Regions from separate parts of the Streptomyces graminofaciens genome, predicted to be linked through region 3. Evidence: predicted binding sites of a transcription regulator. Region 3 holds the regulator's gene; each other region holds the start of a gene.
The links. Region 3 encodes HrcA, which represses chaperone genes, less so after heat shock. Its sites were predicted from a motif close to TTNGCACTCNGNNNNNCNGAGTGCNAA; they were not measured.
Positions count from the first base shown of each region.

Region 1: the regulator HrcA is predicted to act here: its motif matches at 2,664-2,690, upstream of groL (chaperonin GroEL).
Region 2: the regulator HrcA is predicted to act here: its motif matches at 5,729-5,755, upstream of SGFS_RS25330 (FmdB family zinc ribbon protein).

Region 1 is NZ_AP018448.1:6,325,228-6,332,056, reverse strand. Features, by position in the region: SAM riboswitch class I at 1-51, shown strand, start outside; gene thrC (threonine synthase) at 69-1,355, shown strand; gene SGFS_RS27165 (MoaD/ThiS family protein) at 1,495-1,770, shown strand; gene SGFS_RS27160 (cold-shock protein) at 2,233-2,439, shown strand; gene groL (chaperonin GroEL) at 2,854-4,476, shown strand; gene SGFS_RS27150 (NADH:flavin oxidoreductase) at 4,708-5,841, shown strand; gene SGFS_RS27145 (superoxide dismutase family protein) at 6,043-6,678, shown strand.
Region 2 is NZ_AP018448.1:5,922,529-5,929,357, reverse strand. Features, by position in the region: gene SGFS_RS25360 (P1 family peptidase) at 1-980, opposite strand, end outside; gene SGFS_RS25355 (low temperature requirement protein A) at 1,071-2,330, opposite strand; gene SGFS_RS25350 (hypothetical protein) at 2,527-2,709, shown strand; gene mscL (large conductance mechanosensitive channel protein MscL) at 2,780-3,256, opposite strand; gene SGFS_RS25340 (CpaB family protein) at 3,401-3,973, opposite strand; gene SGFS_RS25335 (S-methyl-5'-thioadenosine phosphorylase) at 4,341-5,231, opposite strand; gene SGFS_RS25330 (FmdB family zinc ribbon protein) at 5,384-5,716, opposite strand; gene SGFS_RS25325 (MFS transporter) at 5,917-6,829, opposite strand, start outside.
Region 3 is NZ_AP018448.1:8,601,578-8,608,406, reverse strand. Features, by position in the region: gene dnaJ (molecular chaperone DnaJ) at 1-617, opposite strand, end outside; gene hrcA (heat-inducible transcriptional repressor HrcA) at 619-1,635, opposite strand; gene SGFS_RS37815 (MBL fold metallo-hydrolase) at 1,916-2,650, shown strand; gene SGFS_RS37810 (DUF3097 domain-containing protein) at 2,698-3,504, shown strand; gene hemW (radical SAM family heme chaperone HemW) at 3,616-4,848, opposite strand; gene SGFS_RS37800 (hypothetical protein) at 5,012-5,140, shown strand; gene SGFS_RS37795 (hypothetical protein) at 5,156-5,389, shown strand; gene SGFS_RS37790 (ATP-binding SpoIIE family protein phosphatase) at 5,411-6,829, opposite strand, start outside.

The sequences.
Region 1 (6,829 bases), 2.3 Mb from region 3:
GAAGGTGCCAAATCCGTCTCACGGCGAGATGCGTCGTGAGGAAGATGAGGAGAAAGGGCCTCGCCTCCATGGCTGCGCAGACTGTTGCAAGCACCACCGATTCCACAGTAGACCTCGGACCCGCCGCCGCCCTGAGCTGTCGCGAATGCGGTCACCGCGTCCCCCTCGGGCCCGTCTTCGCCTGTGAGGAGTGTTTCGGGCCGCTGGAGATCGCGTACGACTTCTCCGGCTACGACACCGAGGAGCTGCGCAAGCGGATCGAGTCCGGCCCCGCGAACATCTGGCGGTACGCGCCCCTCCTGCCGGTCCCGGCCGACGTGGCGACCAAGCCGAACATCAACCCCGGCTGGACCCAGCTCGTCAAGGCGGACAACCTGGCGGGCGCGCTCGGCGTCGACACCGGCAAGCTCTTCATCAAGGACGACTCCGGCAACCCCACCCACTCCTTCAAGGACCGGGTCGTCGCGCAGGCGCTCGAAGCCGCGCGTGCCTTCGGGTTCACCACCCTCTCCTGCTCCTCCACCGGCAACCTCGCCGGTGCCGTCGGCGCCGCCGCCGCGCGCGCCGGCTTCCGCTCGTGCGTGTTCATCCCGCACGACCTGGAGCAGGGCAAGGTCGTCATGGCCGCGATCTACGGCGGCGAGCTCGTCGGCATCGAGGGCAACTACGACGACGTGAACCGCTTCTGCTCCGAGCTGATCGGCGACCCGGCCGGCGAGGGCTGGGGCTTTGTGAACGTCAACCTCCGGCCGTACTACGCGGAGGGCTCCAAGACCCTGGCGTACGAGATCTGCGAGCAGCTCGGCTGGCAGCTGCCGGACCAGCTGGTGGTGCCCATCGCCTCCGGGTCGCAGCTGACGAAGATCGACAAGGGGCTCCAGGAGCTGATCAAGCTCGGGCTCGTCGAGGACAAGCCGTACAAGATCTTCGGCGCCCAGGCCGAGGGCTGCTCGCCGGTGTCCGTCGCGTTCAAGGCGGGCCACGACGTCGTACGGCCGCAGAAGCCGAACACGATCGCCAAATCGCTGGCGATCGGCAACCCGGCGGACGGTCCCTACGTCCTCGACATCGCTCGGCGGACCGGTGGGGCCGTGGAGGACGTGACCGATGAGCAGGTCGTCGACGCGATCAAGCTGCTGGCCCGGACCGAGGGGATCTTCGCGGAGACCGCCGGTGGTGTGACGGTGGGCGTGACGAAGAAGCTCATCGAGAGCGGTCTGCTCGACCCGACGCTGACGACCGTCGTCCTCAACACCGGTGACGGTCTCAAGACGCTGGACGCGGTGGCCGGGACCGGGCTGACCGCGACCATTCGGCCCAACCTCGATTCGTTCCGCGAAGCCGGTCTTGCGTAAGGCCTGCTGGTTGTTCGTCTGCGGGCCCGTGGGGTCACGCTCCACGCGCGGCGCCGGTCGCGCCCACGCGGCGGCAGCCGCACATTGAACTCAGCCCCGCGCCCCTAGCTCTTCTGTACGTATCCGGAGGTCACACGTCATGTCCGTCAACGTTCGCATCCCCACCATCCTTCGTACCTACACCGGCGGGCAGGCCGAGGTGAGTGCCGAGGGTGCGACCCTCGCCGAGGTCATCGCCGATCTGGAGAAGAACCACAACGGCATCGCGGCCCGCGTGCTCGACGACCAGGGCAAGCTGCGTCGGTTCGTGAACGTGTACGTGAACGACGACGACGTCCGGTTCGAGCAGGGGCTGGAGACGGCGACGCCGGACGGTGCGGGTGTGTCGATCATCCCCGCCGTCGCCGGCGGCTGACCCGGGTTCAGTACCCGTGAGTAGTAACCGTCGGTAACTTTGATTACCGAGTGTTCATCGAATTGCCCCCTCCGTGAGAGAAGCGGAGGGGGCAATTCTGTATGGTTGAGCACTGTAGAGTTGGGGAACCCGGTTCGACCGGCCCACAGATTCCATGCCGAGTGCATATGTAATTCTGCCGCGCGCCCTATATGAAGTAGCCAAAGTGCGTAGGGCTTTTGCGCGTTTCATTCCTTTTGTCGGGCCCGACTTGCCCTGAATTCGGGCGAATTCTTCGTACATTCCCGACCGGTCGTGTCCAGATTTCTCGTCCGATTGACCTGTTGCAGAGGGCAGTTGGACAGATACATTCGGCCGCGGTCGACGCGTTCCGGCGCACACCCCCAACCGTTGGGGGGTGAGGTATGACCCGGATCCGCGAAGTGTGGATCTGTGCAAGGGCCAGTAATAGGGGAGTTAGGCATGGCTCAGGGCACCGTCAAGTGGTTCAACGCGGAGAAGGGGTACGGCTTCATCGCGGTCGACGGTGGTGCGGATGTATTCGTCCACTACAGCGCGATCCAGATGGACGGTTACCGCACCCTGGAAGAGGGCCAGCGGGTCGATTTCGAGATCTCGCAGGGTCAGAAGGGGCCGCAGGCGGACATGGTCCGGCTCGCGACCAGCTGAAGCAACGCGCCGGTTTGTCGCAGCGACGTTCTTCGTTCTTTTCGGAGGGGCTCGCATCCCAGTCCAGGGGTGCGGGCCCTTCTGCGTGCCCGGGGGGTTGTGCGTCCAGGGCTGCGTCCAGGAGCTGTGTCCGGGGGCGCCTCCGTGGGGCATGGGGGCGCGGGGGCGCGCGCTGGCGCGTGAGGGCGTTCACCTGCATATCTCTGTCGGATCACCGAGAGCCGCTTGCACTCGCATGGGTCGAGTGCTAATCATTGGCGTTAGCACTCTGAAGGTGAGAGTGACAAAGAAGGACCGGGTCGGTGAGGCCCGCAGGCCAGGTGGGGCAAGGAACCACGAGGTGTGCGAGCCGTCCGTCGCGGGCGCGGGCGCGGTCCGAAGGAATCACCCCCAGTCCTGGAGGGACCACTTCACATGGCCAAGATCATCGCGTTCGACGAGGAGGCGCGGCGCGGCCTCGAGCGCGGCATGAACCAGCTCGCGGACGCCGTCAAGGTGACGCTCGGCCCCAAGGGTCGCAACGTCGTCCTCGAGAAGAAGTGGGGCGCCCCCACGATCACCAACGATGGTGTGTCCATCGCCAAGGAGATCGAGCTCGAGGACCCGTACGAGAAGATCGGCGCCGAGCTGGTCAAGGAAGTCGCCAAGAAGACGGACGACGTCGCCGGTGACGGTACGACCACCGCGACCGTTCTCGCCCAGGCGCTCGTACGCGAGGGCCTGCGCAACGTCGCCGCGGGTGCCAACCCGATGGCCCTGAAGCGCGGTATCGAGAAGGCCGTCGAGGCCGTCTCCGGTGCGCTGCTCGACCAGGCCAAGGAGGTCGAGACCAAGGAGCAGATCGCCTCCACGGCCTCCATCTCCGCCGCCGACACCCAGATCGGCGAGCTGATCGCCGAGGCGATGGACAAGGTCGGCAAGGAAGGCGTCATCACGGTCGAGGAGTCGCAGACCTTCGGTCTGGAGCTCGAGCTCACCGAGGGCATGCGCTTCGACAAGGGCTACATCTCGGCGTACTTCGCGACCGACATGGAGCGCATGGAGGCGGTGCTCGAGGACCCCTACATCCTCATCGCCAACTCCAAGATCACGAACGTCAAGGACCTGCTCCCGCTCCTGGAGAAGGTCATGCAGTCGGGCAAGCCGCTGCTGATCATCGCCGAGGACGTCGAGGGCGAGGCCCTGTCGACCCTGGTCGTCAACAAGATCCGCGGCACCTTCAAGTCCGTCGCGGTCAAGGCCCCGGGCTTCGGTGACCGCCGCAAGGCGATGCTGAACGACATCGCCATCCTCACCGGCGGCGAGGTCATCTCCGAGGAGGTCGGTCTCAAGCTCGAGAACACCTCCATCGACCTCCTGGGCCGTGCCCGCAAGGTCGTCATCACCAAGGACGAGACGACCGTCGTCGACGGCGCCGGCTCCTCCGAGCAGGTCCAGGGCCGGGTCAACCAGATCCGCGCCGAGATCGAGAACAGCGACTCGGACTACGACCGCGAGAAGCTGCAGGAGCGCCTGGCGAAGCTCGCCGGCGGTGTCGCGGTCATCAAGGCCGGTGCCGCCACCGAGGTGGAGCTCAAGGAGCGCAAGCACCGCATCGAGGACGCCGTCCGCAACGCGAAGGCGGCCGTCGAGGAGGGCATCGTCGCCGGTGGTGGCGTGGCCCTCATCCAGGCCTCCTCGGTCTTCGAGAAGCTGGACCTGGAGGGTGACGAGGCGACCGGCGCCAACGCCGTGCGGCTCGCCCTGGAGGCCCCGCTCAAGCAGATCGCCGTCAACGGCGGTCTCGAGGGTGGCGTCGTCGTGGAGAAGGTCCGCAACCTCCAGGTCGGCCACGGCCTGAACGCCGCGACCGGTGAGTACGTCGACATGATCGCCTCCGGCATCATCGACCCGGCGAAGGTCACGCGCTCCGCTCTGCAGAACGCCGCCTCCATCGCCGCGCTGTTCCTCACCACCGAGGCCGTCATCGCCGACAAGCCGGAGAAGGCGTCCGCGCCCGCCGGTGGCGGCATGCCGGGCGGTGACATGGACTTCTGATCGACTCCGGTCGATCACCGTCCTTCAGTACCGAGGGCGGCACTCCCTGCGCAGGCAGGGGGTGCCGCCCTCGGGCGTGTCCGGGGTCACAGCGGGGAAGGGCGTGGCGGTGGAATGACCTGGTGGGCAAGACGGTTGGTGCATACGGCACTACATGCACACGCATGAATCGCCCTGAATTGCCGTTAATCGCCACTCGATGTCTTACGACCTCTCCGAGGAGCCCCCACCGTGACCACCGCTTCCACCGCCTCCGCCACCTCCCGCGCCGCCGAGATACTGTCCCGGCCGGTCTCGATCAACGGTCTGACCGTGCCGAACCGCATCGCCATGGCGCCCATGACGCGGGCCTTCTCGCCGGGTGGTGTGCCCGGGGCGGATGTCGCCTCGTACTACGGGCGGCGGGCGGCCGCCGGAGTGGGGCTGATCGTCACCGAGGGGACGTATGTCGGGCACGAGACGGCCGGTGACCACGAGTCCGTGCCCCGGTTCCACGGGGAGGAGCAGCTCGCGGGGTGGGCGAAGGTCGTCGAGGCGGTGCACGCGGGCGGCGGCACGATCGTCCCGCAGTTGTGGCACATCGGCACGGAGCGCTCGCAGGGCAAGCTGTTCCCCGAGGCCCCGGTCCTCGGCCCGTCCGGTCTGCGGGGTGACGGCAGTACGCCGGAGGGTGGCCGGGCCATGACCTCGGCCGACCTGGACGAGGTCGTCGCGGCCTTCGCCAGGGCCGCCGCCGACGCCGAGCGCATCGGCATGGACGGCGTCGAACTGCACGGCGCCCACGGCTATCTGATCGACCAGTTCCTCTGGGCGCGCACCAACCGCCGTACGGACGCCTACGGCGGTGACCTCGCCTCCCGTGCGAAGTTCGCGGCGGAGGTCGTGGCGGCCGTGCGGGCGGCGGTGTCCGCGTCGTTCCCCGTCATCTTCCGCTTCTCGCAGTGGAAGCTCGGCGCGTACGACGCGAGGCTCGCCGACACCCCCGAGGAGCTGGAGGCGCTGCTGACCCCGCTCGCGGCGGCCGGTGTCGACGCCTTCCACGCCTCCACGCGCCGCTACTGGGAGCCGGAGTTCGACGGCTCCGACCTCAACCTCGCGGGCTGGACGAAGAAGCTCACCGGCAGGCCCACCATCACCGTCGGCTCGGTCGGCCTCGAAGGTGACGTCACCGGGGCGTACCAGGGCCAGGGCTCCGAGGTCCGGGGCATCGACGATCTGCTGGACAGCCTGGAGGCGGAGCGGTTCGACCTCGTCGCCGTGGGCCGGGCGCTGCTCCAGGACCCGGAGTGGGCGGCGAAGGTGCTCGACGGGCGCTTCGGAGAGCTGACGGCGTTCGAGGCGGCGGCGATGGGCTCGCTCAGCTGATCCTCCGGTACCTCCGAGACCTTTCGCCAAGTCTCCCCAGTACCCGGCGGTAGCGAGCCAATTCCGGCGAAAGTGTCGCTGTAGGGTCGTGAGCGCAGCGTCGCCCGGCACCCCAACTGTCGTGATTCCGACGACAGTTGGGGTGCCGTGTTGTGTGCGACCGCTCCCCTTCAACCCCCCACGAACGGGACGAGAACCCTCATGGCACGACACAAGCTCACCCTCAGGAACAAGCGCCTCGTGGCGGCGGGTGCCGCCGTCGCCGCGGTCGCCGGCGGCCTCGGCGTTGCGGCCACCGCGGGCGCCAGCGAGACCACCGAGACGAACCCGGCGACCAAGCGGCCCGTGGAGAAGGTCGTCGTCCGGGCGGTGCTCGCTCCGGCGGCGACCGCGCAGGTCTCGCCGGCGGTCACCTACAACACCGAACTGGCGCCGGTGGCCGCGCGCGTGCAGGTCAAGGAGGAGTTGCGGCGCGACGGCGGGACCCGGATCGAGCTGCGGCTGCGGGACCTCGTCGCCGACCGTACGTACGGCGCCCATGTCCACACCAAGCCGTGCGGGAAGCTGCCCGCGGACGCGGGTCCGCACTACCAGGACGAGGTCGATCCGAAGCAGCCGTCCGTCGACCCGAAGTACGCCAACCCCGAGAACGAGGTGTGGCTCGACGTGAACACCAACAAGGACGGCTCGGCGCGTTCCGTCGCCGTCGTGGACTGGCGGTTCCGGGAGGGCGGGGCGCGTTCCGTGGTCCTGCACGAGATGGCCACGTCCACGCACGAGGGGCATGCCGGGACGGCGGGGGCGCGGCTGGCCTGCGTGAACGTACCGTTCAAGTAGCCCCAGAAGTAAGGCGAGTCGTGCCGGGCTCGTGAACTCTGCGGGCCCGGCACGGGGGATGGATCAGTCGGCGTAGTCCTTGAGCCGCGCTGTCGTGAGGGTGATGCCGACGGGGTCGGGGAGCTCGACGGTGGCGTCCCAGGGGTGGTCG
Region 2 (6,829 bases), 2.7 Mb from region 3:
GCCGACTCGGCCGCCCGCACCGCCCGTACGATCGCCCGCGTCACCAAGTCGGCGCCCGCCGCGAGGAGTTCGTTCAGGGCCAGCGGGTTTTTTGATGCCAGCGGTCTGGCCGCGGTCGCCAGGGTGAACACCGTGTCCCCGTCGTTGAGCAGATGCACGGGGCGTACGGCCCGGGCGATGCCGTCGTGTGCGGTGCCGGCGAGTTTCTGGGCCTGGGCGCGGGTTATGTCCGCGTCGGTGGCGACCACGGCCAGCGTGGTGTTCAGCGAGGGCGCGGTGTTCTTCGCGGCGGCCTCGGTGAGGCGTCGCCTCGCGGCCTCGTGCACCTCGGCCGCCGGATACGCCGCCCGGCCCTGGAACAGTTCCCCGTACAACACCCCCGTCTCCGGATCCACCACCGAACCCCGTGCGTTGACCACCACCAGAGCCGCCACCGTGATCCCCGAGTCGAGCACGGTGCTCGCGGTGCCGACGCCGCCCTTGAACTGCCCCGCGACCGCCCCCGTACCGGCGCCCACACACCCCTCCTCGACCGGGGCGCCCGGCCCGCTCGCGGCGGCTGCCTCGACCGCGGCCCGGCCGGTGGCCGCGTCCGGCCTGGCCCGGAAGTCGCCGCCACGGCCCAGGTCGAAGACACAGGCCGCCGGTACGACCGGGACGACATGCGCCGGATCGGGTCCGACCCGAACCCCGCGCCCGCGCTCCTCCAGCCAGGCCATCACCCCCGACGCCGAGTCCAGCCCGTACGCGCTGCCCCCGGTCAGCACGACCGCCTCGACCTTCTGCACCAGGTTCCGCGGGTCGAGCGCGTCCGTCTCCTTGGTGCCGGGGCCGCCGCCGCGCACATCCACGGCCGCGACCGCGCCGCCCTCGGGGGCGAGCACGACCGTGGTGCCGGTGAGCCAGCCCGCGCCGGTCCGGGTGGCGTGGCCGACCCGGAGGCCGGCGACATCTGTCAGAGCGTCGACTGTGACTGTCATGGGGTCAGTGTGATCCGTGCGGGTGGCTGTGGCATCGGGAGCGTCCAGAGCACCCGGGGGCACTGTGAGCCTTGGCTGCCTGCGGGGGCGTCAATCGGCTGCTGTCGCCTCCTTCTCCGCTCCCTCTTCCCTCTGGACCATGCGGGCGGTGAGCGTCGTGCCGGTCGCCACCGTCGCCGTCAGCGCCAGGCCCGCCGCGAGCACCGCCCAGTGGCCCAGGAACGTGCAGGCGATCACCACCAGCGCGGAGGTCGGCAGAACGGCCTGCTGGAGCGTGCCCACCTTGTAGTGGCGGGCGTGCAGCACCCACACGCTGAGGAGATAGAGCGCCGTCGGCAGGGTCACCGCGGCGGACGCGGCCAGCGTGGAGATGTGCGCCTTGTGGACGGCCTGTTCCACCGAGACCTCCAGACCGGCGCCGATCGCGGCTGCCGAGGCGAAGATCAGATAGTGGCCGTAACCCCACAGGAAGCTCTCCTTGCTGGAGCGCAGATGACCGTGGATCGGTACGACGAAGTAGATCCACCACGCCGAGAACACGATCAGCAACCCGCCCACCGCGATCGGCAGCAGCTCGCCCAGCGCGTCGTTCTCGGCCACGGCCGACTTCACCGCGACCGTGGCCGCCAGGATCGTCTCGCCCAGCACGATGATCGTGAACAGGCCGTACCGCTCGGCGATGTGATGCGGATGCCAGGAGGTGGTGTGGTCCTTCTCCGCGTACACCGGGACGCACAGTTCGACGATCGCCATCACCAGGAACAGCCAGGGCCGGCCAGTCTCAGGCAGGACCAGCAGCCCCACCCAGCCGATCTGGCAGAGCAGCACGCCGACCGCGTACCGCAGCGCCATGACGCGCTCCCCGCCCCGCGCGGACCGCGCGGCCCGCAGCCACTGCGAGACCATCGCCAGGCGCATGATCACGTAGCCGAGCCAGACCAGCAGGAAGTCGTGCTCCTCGAAGGCCCGGCTTACGCCGGCTGCCAGCACCAGCACACCGGCTATCTGGACGAGGGTCACGATCCGGTAGAGCACGTCGTCGTTGTCGTAGGCCGAGGCGAACCAGGTGAAGTTCATCCAGGCCCACCAGATCGCGAAGAAGACCATCGCGTAGTTGAGGATGCCCTCGGCCGCGTGCGCCTCGGCGACGGAGTGCACCAGCTGGACGCCGGCCTGGGCGACGGCGACGACGAAGCACAGGTCGAAGAAGAGCTCCAGGGGTGAGGCGACCCGGTGCTCCTCACCGCGTCCCCGCGAGACCAGTTTGCGGAGCGGCCCACCGCCGGGGAGGGGTGTCGGACGGGTGTGTGGCCCCGGGGAGGGAGGAGGCGGTGGGGAACTGGGCGTCATGGGGCCAAGCACACCAGAAAACCTGACGGAATTCTCGCGCAGGTGTTCACAGGCGCGCTTGAGGGGCGGGGCCGGTCGTACCTGGTGGCCGGGGCCGCGAGGCCCGGTTCGCGGCGTGGTGCCGCCCTCTTCGGTGGAGCAGAGGGATCCGGTCGGTGCCGGGCGACGGCTGTCCGCGGGGCCGTACTCTGGAGGCATGAGTACCGCTCCCGCACCCGAGCCGCGTGACCCCAAGGCCGCGCTGGTCTTCGACGACCCGCTGAGCCGGCCGTCCTCCGACGACACCGACCACGGGTGGGGCGAGCGGCCCGGCGGTGACAGCGACAGCGCGGCCGACCTGAAGCGCTTCCTCGACGAGAAGCCGCCGCACCACATCTGAGGCGGCCGGCTCGAACACCACCGCCTCCACCATGCCCGGCATTCTCGGGCGGCCGCTGTGAGTCGCTCGGCTACTCGCGGTCGTGGCCCGAGCCTCGCTGGGCCACCAGGGCGTCGCGGATCTCCTTCAGGACCTCCAGCTCGGTCAGCTCGATGACCTCCTGGGTGCCTTCCTTCGCCTTCCGGCGGGCCTCCTGGCGGGCCAGGTACTTCGACATCGGCAGGACCATCAGGAAGTACACGACGGCCGCGGTGATGACGAAGGTCAGCGTGGCGCCCAGCACCGAGCCCCACAGGATCGGGACGCCCTTTGTCACCGTGCCGTCCGGGGCCACCTCGCACGGGTGCTGCAGACAGGAGCTGTAGCTGTCGAGGTTCTTGGTGCCGATCGCGCCGACCAGTGGGTTGATGACCCCCTTCACCACTGAGTTCACGATGTTCGTGAAGGCCGCGCCGATGACCACGGCCACGGCCAGGTCGACGACGTTCCCCCGCATCAGGAAGGCCTTGAAGCCCTCCAGGATGTTCGGCTTCTTCTTCTCGATCACCACGAGGCCTCTCTGCGCAAGCTGCGGAACAAACGACTCCGCAAACTACGTCAGAGCATGGTCGATGTGTCCAAGGGGGTCCCCCTGATGAAGGACTTGGAGACCCCGCGAGCGCAACTGCCCTGCGGGGGCGGCCTGGTGAGGTCAGCACAGCGTCACCGCCAGACGCGCGGTGGCGCCCGCGCCGGCCAGCCGGGCCGCTGTGGGCCGGGGTACGGACAGGACGACCAGCGCGCCGCTCTCCGTGGCGCTCGCGCGCGGGACGTCGGACACCCGGGCCCCGCGTGCGACCACCCTCGCCTCGCCGCCACCCGGCGTGGACTCGCCGGCCGCGATCACGTCGACGCGGTCGCCGGGGCGCAGCAGCCGTACCGTCGCGCCGTCGGCGATGCGTACTGGTGCCGCCACCATCTCGACGGTGCGGCGCTCGGGGAGCGGGTCGGCCACCGGGTGGCCCCGGACCCGTTCCGCGTCACCCGGCCCCGCGCCCGCCGCCAGCAGTGCCGTCGCGATCACCGCCAGGCCTGCGGCCACGGCTCGCCTCCGGCATCGGACGAGCCGTCGCAGCCGGTGGGCTCCGCCTTGTACCCGTAAGGGGGCGAAGTGCGGTACCTCGGAGGTGGGAGGGGTGTCGGTGCCGGGTGGGCCGGCGGCCCAGGACGGGGTGCGACGTGCTGAGGGTGCGTAGGAGGGGACGTGCGCGGGAGAGAGGGACATGAGGACCACCACCTGGTGCGTGAGATCGGCTTGCGGTCCCACGATGAGGGGGTGCGGCGGATCGTGCTGGAGGCCGTGGACTACTGGCCGGTTGTGGAAAACCTCGCCACTCGAACGACGAATTCCGCCCCCGCCGCCCCTACCCGATCCCGTCCCCTGGGGGCGGCAGCCCCCAGACCCCCGCTGTCGGCCTGAACGGCCTCGTCCTCAAACGCCGGACGGGCTGAGGGGCCTGGGGCGGGTGGATCGTCTGGGGTGGGGGTGGGGTGTTGGCCTTGCGGCCTCGTCCTCAAACGCCGGACGGGCTGAGGGCGCCTGAGGGCGCCCGAGGCGGGGTGGGTTCCGGACGGGGTGATGCCCCCGGCCCCTACGGCAGCGCGAACCCCGGATCCATCCCGCCCAGCGCCTTCGCGCACAGGCAGTCCCGTGGGGCGTCGGCGGGAGGGAGCGCGGCGACCGCGTCGAAGAGGACGCCGCGCAGGCGGTCGACGTTCGCCGCGAAGACCTGCAGGACCTCCTCGTGCGAGACGCCCTCCCCGGTCTCGGCGCCCGCGTCGAGGTCGGTCACGAGGGTCAACGAGGTGTAGCAGAGCTCCAGTTCGCGGGCGAGGATCGCCTCGGGATGCCCGGTCATGCCGATCACGGACCAGCCCTGGCCCCGGTACCACAGCGATTCGGCGCGGGTCGAGAACCGGGGCCCCTCGATGACGACCAGGGTGCCCCCGTCCACCGGCTCCCAGTCCCTGCCGCGCGCGGCCTCCAGGGCGGCCTTGCGGCCGACGGGGCAGTACGGGTCGGCCAGCGAGACGTGGACGACATTGGGGACGGTGCCGTCGGGCCTCGGCAGACCGTCGAAGTACGTCTGCGCCCGTGACTGCGTACGGTCCACCAGCTGGTCCGGTACGAGAAGGGTTCCCGGGCCGTACTCCGGGCGCAGCCCGCCCACCGCGCACGGGGCGAGCACCTGGCGTGCCCCGACCGAGCGCAGTGCCCACAGGTTGGCGCGGTAGTTGATGCGGTGCGGCGGCAGATGGTGGCCACGGCCGTGTCGGGGGAGGAAGGCCACCCGGCGCCCGGCGATCTCGCCGAGGAAGAGGGAGTCGCTGGGCGGACCGTACGGGGTGTCCACCTGTATCTCGGTCACGTCGTCGAGGAAGGAGTAGAACCCCGAACCACCGATGACACCGATCTCGGCCGACCCCGCCGAGGCCCCGGAACCCGCCTGGGCCACCCGCTCCACCTGCTCCGTGTTCGCCATGCCCGCACCCTAGCCGGGCCTCCGCGAACACCGCCCGCGCATTGGCGGAACGACACCCGGCCCCGGCGGAACACCGACCGGCCCCGGGAGACGCCAAAGACCCCGTCGCCTGAAGACGACAGAGTCCCTGAACGGGGTGGCTGACGGAGTGGCTACGCGGCCGAGCTGCTGCTCGTGGAGGAAGAGCCCGAGGACGACGACTTCGAGTCGGACGAGGACGACGAGGACGACGTCGACGAAGTCGAGGACTTCGCGTCCGAGGACGACGACGCCGGCTTCGACGACGCCGGGCTGCTGCTCGACGACGAGCCACGGCTGTCGTTCCGATAGAAGCCGGAGCCCTTGAAGACGATGCCGACCGCGGAGAACACCTTCTTGAGGCGGCCATTGCAGCTGGGGCACTCGGTCAGGGCGTCGTCGGTGAACTTCTGCACCGCTTCGAGGCCCTCACCGCATTCGGTGCACTGGTACTGGTACGTCGGCACTGGTTCTTCCTCCTGGCACTCTCACTCGTTGAGTGCTAACGATCGTCCATGTTAACCCGTGCCGCCAACGAATGGAGTAACGCACGTCACCTGCCACGGGCGGCGGTCGGGGCTTGACCCCCACGAGAGCCTTCTGGCGCAAGTGGGAAGCCGTGTGAGCGGTGGATTCACAGTGACCCGTTCCACGGAGAAGTCACAGGTCACATCTCACCGATCGCGACAGGTTCGCGACGGGCCGCGTGGCGGGTGACCATGCGGGTCACGCGCCGCGGCGCCAGCCGCCCGCGCAGCGCCACCAGGGTCGCCAGCGCCAGTGCCGTACCGGCCATCGGCACCAGGAACCCGGCGCCGTCCCACAGCCGGTCCTCCAGCTGTCCGGCGACCGTCACGGCGGCCGCCTGACCGAGGGCGACCGCGCCGGTGAGCCAGGTGAAGGCCTCCGTGCGGGCGCCGGCGGGGACCAGGGAGTCGACCAGTGTGTAGCCGGTGATCAGGGTGGGCGCGATGCACATGCCTACCAGCAGGCCGAGCGTGGCGAGGACGAGCACCGAGTCGGCGGTCCACAGGGCGGAGGCCACGAGCGCGAGTGCCGTGTAGCCGACGATCAGGCGCCGCTGTGGGGCCACCTTCCAGGCGATCGCGCCGCAGACGATGCCCGAGAGCATGTTGCCGGCCGCGAAGACGCCGTACAGGACGCCGTTCATGCCGGGCTCGCCGATCGACTCGGAGAACGCGGCGAGTGAGACCTGCATACCGCCGAAGACCGCGCCGATGCCGAGGAAGGTGGCGATCAGAACGCGCACCCCGGGGACCGAGAGGGCGGGAGCGTGCTCCACGCGCGCGTGCGGCGCGGTGGCCACCACGGGCTGCGTGCTCTTCTGCGCGGCGAACAGCAGACCGCCGACCAGTGTCAGCGAGGCCTCCGTGACCAGGCCCGCGGCCGGGTGCACGGTGGTGCACAGCGCGGTCGCCACCAGCGGGCCGAGCACGAAGGTCAGCTCGTCGGTGACGGACTCGAAGGCCGCCGCGGTGGTCATCAGGGGCGAGCCCTGGAGCCTCACTCCCCAGCGGGCGCGGACCATGGGCCCGATCTGCGGCACCGAGGCCCCGGTC
Region 3 (6,829 bases):
CCCGCGCACTCGGGGCAGGGGTTGGGCACGATCGTGCCGAACCCCTGGCACTGCGGGCAGGGCCGGGAGGTCATGACCTGGCCGAGGAAGGACCGCGTGACCTGCGAGACCTCACCGCGGCCCCGGCACATGTCACAGGTCTGGGCGGTGGTGCCCGGAGCCGCGCCCTCACCGCTGCAGGTGGTGCAGATGACGGCCGTGTCGACCTGGATGTCCTTCGTCGTGCCGAAGGCCGCCTCGTCGAGGTCGATCTCCAGCCGGATCATCGCGTCCTGGCCCCGGCGCGTACGCGACCGCGGCCCCCGCTGGGACGCCGTACCGAAGAACGCGTCCATGATGTCCGAGAAGTTCCCGAAGCCACCGGCGCCGAAGCCGCCCGGGCCCGCGCCGCCGCCGCTCTGCGAGAGCGGGTCGCCGCCGAGGTCGTAGACCTGCTTCTTCTGCGGGTCCGACAGCACCTCGTAGGCGGCGTTGATCTCCTTGAACCGCTCCTGGGTCTTCGGATCGGGGTTGACGTCCGGGTGCAGCTCGCGCGCGAGCCTCCGGAACGCCTTCTTGATCTCGTCCTGAGACGCGTCGCGGCGCACGCCGAGTACGGCGTAGTAGTCCGTGGCCACTTTAGGACTCCGCCAGGATCTGTCCGACGTACCGTGCCACCGCTCGTACCGCTCCCATCGTTCCCGGATAGTCCATGCGCGTAGGTCCGACCACGCCCAGTTTCGCTACTGCCTCGCCGCCCGAACCGTAGCCGACCGAGACGACCGAGGTGGAGTTGAGTCCCTCATAGGCGTTCTCGTGACCGATCCGTACGGTCATGCCCGAATCCCCCGCCTCACCGAGCAACTTGAGGAGCACGACCTGCTCCTCCAGTGCCTCCAGCACGGGCCGGATGGTGAGGGGAAAGTCATGTCCGAAGCGGGTGAGATTGGCCGTTCCGCCGATCATCAGCCGCTCCTCGCTCTCCTCCACGAGTGCTTCGAGGAGCGTGGAGAGCACGGTCGCGACCGTACCCCGGTCCTCCACGTCGAACGCCTCGGGGAGGTCCTCGACCAGGCGCGGTACGTCCGTGAAACGACGGCCCGCGACCCGGCTGTTCAGCCGTGCCCGCAGATCCGCGAGAGACGTTTCTCCGAACGGCGCCGGGCAGTCCACCAGCCGCTGTTCCACCCGGCCCGTGTCCGTGATCAGCACGAGCATGAGGCGGGCGGGGGCGAGCGACAACAGTTCCACGTGCCGCACGGTCGAACGCGTGAGCGAGGGGTACTGCACGACGGCGACCTGCCGCGTCAGCTGCGCGAGCAGCCGAACGGTCCTGGCCACCACGTCGTCGAGGTCGACCGCGCCGTCCAGGAAGTTCTGGATGGCGCGCCGCTCGGGCGGGGTCATCGGCTTGACGCCGGCGAGCTTGTCGACGAAGAGGCGGTACCCCTTGTCGGTGGGGATGCGGCCCGCACTGGTGTGCGGCTGCGCGATGTACCCCTCGTCCTCCAGGGCCGCCATGTCGTTGCGGACGGTCGCCGGGGACACGCCGAGGTTGTGCCGCTCGGTGAGCGCCTTGGAACCCACCGGCTCCTCGGTGCCGACGTAGTCCTGGACGATGGCGCGCAGCACTTGCAGCCTGCGTTCACTGAGCAACGCGCACACCTCCAGCTCTCGTCTCTCCCGCCACTCCCCCTTGGCACTCGCCCCGGGCGAGTGCCAGCACTCCCGCGCCCAGTGTACGGCGGTGGGGTACGGCCACGGCAAGGCCGGTCCAGCCATGCCATGCCGACGTGTACCGACCTGTCCGGCGATGTCGCACCACTGCTCCTCCGCGTTCCGGCCGCTTTCCGGCCGTCTTCTACTCGCGAGTAGGTGATGGTTGTGGCGCTTTCGCCTCGGCGGGGTGCGGAGGGGCTACGGCTAGCGTCGAGGTATGACGGTGACTTGGGAAGAGTCCGGGTGGGAAGAGGTGACGCGCCGGGTCGGGCGGTGCCGGCTGCCCGTATGGGACTGCACGGCCGGGCTCGTGGTCGGGGACGGGGCGGTCCTCCTGATCGACGCGGGATCGAGCCTCGGAGAGGGCGCGCGGTTGCGCAACGAGGCGCGGCGGCTGCTGGGCGGCGCCCGTGTGACACATCTCGCGCTGACGCACTCCCACTTCGACCATGTCTTCGGGGCGGCGGCGTTCGCGGGGGTGGAGGTGTTCGGCGCGGTGGGCCTGGACAAGGCCCTCGCCCGCGACCGGGAGGAGCTGCGCGCCGACGCCGTACGCAACGGTCTCGACGCCGGGGAGGCCGCCGAGGCCGCTGACCTCCTGGTGCGCCCCCACCACCATGTCTCCGGCGAGTGGACCCTCGACCTCGGCGGTGGCGTGCAGGTACTGCTGGCGAACGTGGGCCCGGGCCACACGGCGCACGACCTCGCGGTGCTCGTGCCGGGTTCCCCTTCGTCCCCGGAGGTGGTGTTCTGCGGCGACCTGGTGGAGGAGTCGGGTGATCCGCAGGCCGGCCCGGACGCGGTCCCCTCCCACTGGCCGGCGGCCCTGGACCGCCTGCTGGACCTGGGCGGCGAGGACGCGCTGTATGTGCCGGGGCACGGGGCGGTGGTGGACGCGGCGTTCGTCAGGGCCCAGCGGGACGCGCTGGCGGTCCGCTTCGGCGTGTCGTAGGGCCTCTTCGACGGCTTCTCCGATCGTCATCTCCTATCGTCATCCGAATGCGCCAGTACTCACCGGACCTGACCCCTCCCTGGAAGAAGCCCAAGCCGGTACCGGAGGTCCCGGCCGACCCCGGTCTGGTGGTCGAGGAGCCCGGCACGGGTTTCTGCGGCGCGGTGATCCGCTGCGAGGCGGGCACGGTCACGCTGGAGGACCGCTTCGGCAAGCACCGGGTGTTCCCGCTGGAGCCGCGGGGCTTCCTGCTGGAGGGCAGGGTGGTGACGCTGGTACGCCCGTCCTCCTCGGCCCCGGTCCGCCCGTCCCGCACGGCCTCCGGGTCGGTGGCGGTCCCGGGTGCACGCGCGCGCGTGGCCCGCGCCGGGCGCATCTATGTGGAGGGGCGCCACGACGCCGAACTGGTCGAGAAGGTCTGGGGCGACGACCTGCGCATCGAGGGCGTGGTGGTGGAGTACCTGGAGGGTGTGGACGACCTCCCCGCGATCGTCGCAGCCTTCGCGCCCGGCCCCGACGCCCGCCTCGGAGTCCTGGTCGACCACCTGGTCCCCGGCAGCAAGGAGTCCCGCATCGCGGCGTCGGTGACCAGCGAACACGCCCTGGTGGTCGGCCACCCGTACATCGACATCTGGGAGGCGGTGAAGCCGTCGTCGTTGGGCATCCCGGGGTGGCCGCGCGTCCCTCACGGCCAGGACTGGAAGACGGGCGTGTGCCGAGCACTGGGCTGGCCGGAAAACACCGGGGCGGCGTGGCAGGGGATTCTGGGGCGGGTGCGGTCCTACAAGGACCTGGAGCCGGAGTTGCTGGGGCGGGTGGAGGAACTGATCGACTTCGTGACGGCTCCGCGGTAGCCGTCCTGTCCGACCTGGCTGCGGGCAGTCGTGCCGCTGGGGCGGCACGGGTGGGCGCAGCGGCACCTCGTAGCCGCCGAGCTGCGGGCCTCCCCGCCCCGCCCCGGCGCCTCAGTCCACCAGGTCCCGCACCACCGCGTCCGCCAGCAGCCGCCCGCGCAGCGTCAGCACCGCCCGCCCCTCCTCGTACGGACCGGCCGCCAGCAACCCGTCCGTCAGGGCCCGCCCGGCCGCCGTCAGCCCATCCGGCCGCAGCAGCGCCAACGGCGCCCCCTCCCGCAGCCGCAGCTCCAGCAGGATCCGCTCCACGCGGCGGTCCTCCTCCGTGAGGAGTTCGCGCCCGGCGCCCGGTGAGCGGCCCGCCGCGAGGGCCCCGGCGTACGCCCCCGGATGCTTCACGTTCCACCAGCGCACCCCGCCCACATGGCTGTGCGCCCCCGGCCCCGCACCCCACCAGTCGGCGCCGCGCCAGTACAACTCGTTGTGAAGGCAGCGGGCGGATGCGGACGTGGCCCAGTTCGACACCTCGTACCACTCGTAGCCCGCCCCGGACAGCGTCTCCTCCGCGATCAGGTAGCGGTCCGCGTGGACGTCGTCGTCCGTCATCGGGACCTCGCCCCGGCGGATACGGCGGGCGAGCTGTGTGCCCTCCTCGACGATCAGCGCGTACGCCGAGACGTGGTCGGGGCCGGCGCCGAGCGCGGCGTCCAGGGAGGCCCGCCAGTCGTCGTCGGACTCGCCCGGTGTGCCGTAGATCAGGTCGAGGTTGACATGCTCGAAGCCCGCCGCCCGCGCCTCCGCGACGCACGCCTCGGGGCGCCCGGGCGTGTGCGTACGGTCCAGCACCTTCAGGACGTGCTGCCGCGCGCTCTGCATGCCGAAGGAGATCCGGTTGAAGCCGCCGGCCCGGAGGGTCGCCAGGTACGCCGGGTCCACCGACTCCGGGTTCGCCTCCGTCGTGACCTCCGCGTCGTCCGCGAGGCCGAACTCGTCGCGGATCGCCCCCAGCATCCGTACGAGGTCGTCGGCGGCCAGCAGCGTGGGTGTGCCGCCGCCGACGAAGACCGTGCGGACGGGGCGCGGGTCGTCGCCGAGGACCTTGCGGGCCAGGCGGATCTCGTCGATCACGGTGTCCGCGTAGTTGTCGCGGGAGGCCAGCACCCCACCTGTGCCGCGCAGCTCGGTCGCGGTGTACGTGTTGAAGTCGCAGTAGCCGCAGCGGGTCGCGCAGTAGGGGACGTGCAGATAGAACCCGAGGGGACGCGCCGCCGCCCCGGCCAGGGCGTGCGCGGGCAGCGCCCCGTCGTCGGGGACGGGCTCACCGTCGGGGAGTGCGGAAGGCATGCCTTCCATTGTCCACGGTCCAGGTGCGAGCCCACAAACGAGGCCCTTCGAAAATCAGCGGATCATTAAGAGAATCCTGGATTTCATTGAGCAGCCTCCTGCCACGACCTACGTTTTCCTTGCTGTTGAGATCAAACTCTCGATCGGTTTCGCAAGGAGTGACATGTCGAATACCAGGAACGCGCTCCGGTACGCGCTGGCGGGCTCGATGCTCGCGTCGGTGCTGTCGGTGGGCGCGCTGGCGGGCCAGGCGAGCGCCGCCGACCGCTACTGCGGCGCGCCGAGCGGCTGATACTGCATCGCGGTCGTGAACAAGACGAACGACGTGCACAGCTGGCGCAACCCCCGCTGGAACAACCAGTGCATGCCCAACAGCGCGCCCGGGTCGAAGAAGTATTACCAGTCCTACACCGACAGGCCGTCGCTCGCCCTGATTCCGTACGCGGACGCCAATTGCGGAAAGGCGATCCACAACGACTACACCCGCGGTTACGACGCGGACGAGGGCCGCTTCGTCGTCCCCCGTTACTTCGCGCGCTGACCCGTCCCGGGCGGGTGAGCGCTACTCCGCCTGCAGCACCAGCAGCGCCAGGTCGTCCTCCGGCGGCCGTTCCCCGAACTCGTGCACGAGCCGCCGGATGCGCTCGGCGATCAGCTCGGCGCCGAGCCCGGCGCAGCCGCACAGCGCGTCGGCGAGACCGTCGCGGTCGTCGAACATGTGCGGGCCGGAGCGCCGCTCGGTCACCCCGTCCGTGACGCACAGCAGCGTGTCGCCGTGGCGCAGCTCGAACGTCTCGGAGGCGTACGTCTCGTCCTCGATCACCCCGAGCAGGGTCTGTGGCTCGGCCATGGTCCGTACCTCGCCGTCGGCACCGAGGAGCAGCGGCAGCGGATGTCCGGCCGAGGCGAGGGTGCAGCGGACGCCGCCGTCGAAGGGGACGAGTTCGCCGTAGAGGAGGGAGAGGAAGCGGGTCTGGGGGCCCTCGTCCGCGCCGAGCCCGGGTCCGCCGGCGGCCACGAGGGCGCGGGCGGCGGCGTCGGCGGCCTCGGTGGCGTCGTCGAGGAGGAGCTGGTTGAGGCGGTCCAGGACGTCCGGGACGCCGTATCCCTCGCGGGCGAGCAGCCGCAGCCAGGGGCGGGCGAGGCCGATGACGACCGCGGCCTCGGGGCCCTTGCCCTGGACGTCGCCGAGCGCGAAGCACCAGCGGCCCCGGCCCGCCGGGAACAGGTCGTAGAAGTCGCCGCTGGGGCCGCCCTTGTCGCACGGCTCGTAGACGAGGGCGCTCGCCACGCCGGGGATCTCGGCGACCGCGCCGGGCAGCAGCCCGCGCTGCAGGACCCGGCTGATGGTGGCCTGCCGGGCGTACTGGCGGGCCGCCCCGATGGCCAGCGCGACCCGGCGGCTGAGGTCCTCGACCAGGCCGGTGACCTCGTCCGGGAAGCGGAGCAGTCCGGCGCGGCCGATGACCAGCGTGCCGAGGGGGCGTCCGCCCGCGATCAGCCGGTAGGCGAGGGCGGCACCCTCCGCCTCACCGTCGCCGCCTGCCTCACCGTCCCCGGCCGCGTGACCCACCTCGCCCGAAGCCCTCTCCTGCCCTCCCGACCGCTCTTCCCACCGTTCTTCCGGCAGACCCGGCTGTTCCTCCGGCAGCCCCGGCCAGGGCACGACGACCGCCCGCGAGCGCACCGCGTCCGGCAGCCGGGGCGGGTCCTTCTCCAGGGCCCGCCGAAGCTCCTCGATGCGGTTCTCGCTGCCGTGCCAGACCCGGGCGAGCCGCTGGCCCGCCCCGTGCGACCCCTCGCCGCCGCGCCAGCCCAGGCCCTCGTCCTCCAGCCACACCGCGCACCAGTCGGCGAGGCGCGGCACCAGGAGCTGTCCGGCGAGCGCGGCGACCAGATCCTCGTCGAGCTGTCCGGCGAGCAGATCGGAGGCCTCGGCGAGGAAGGAGAGAGCACCGCGGTTCAGCCACTCCGGGTCGCG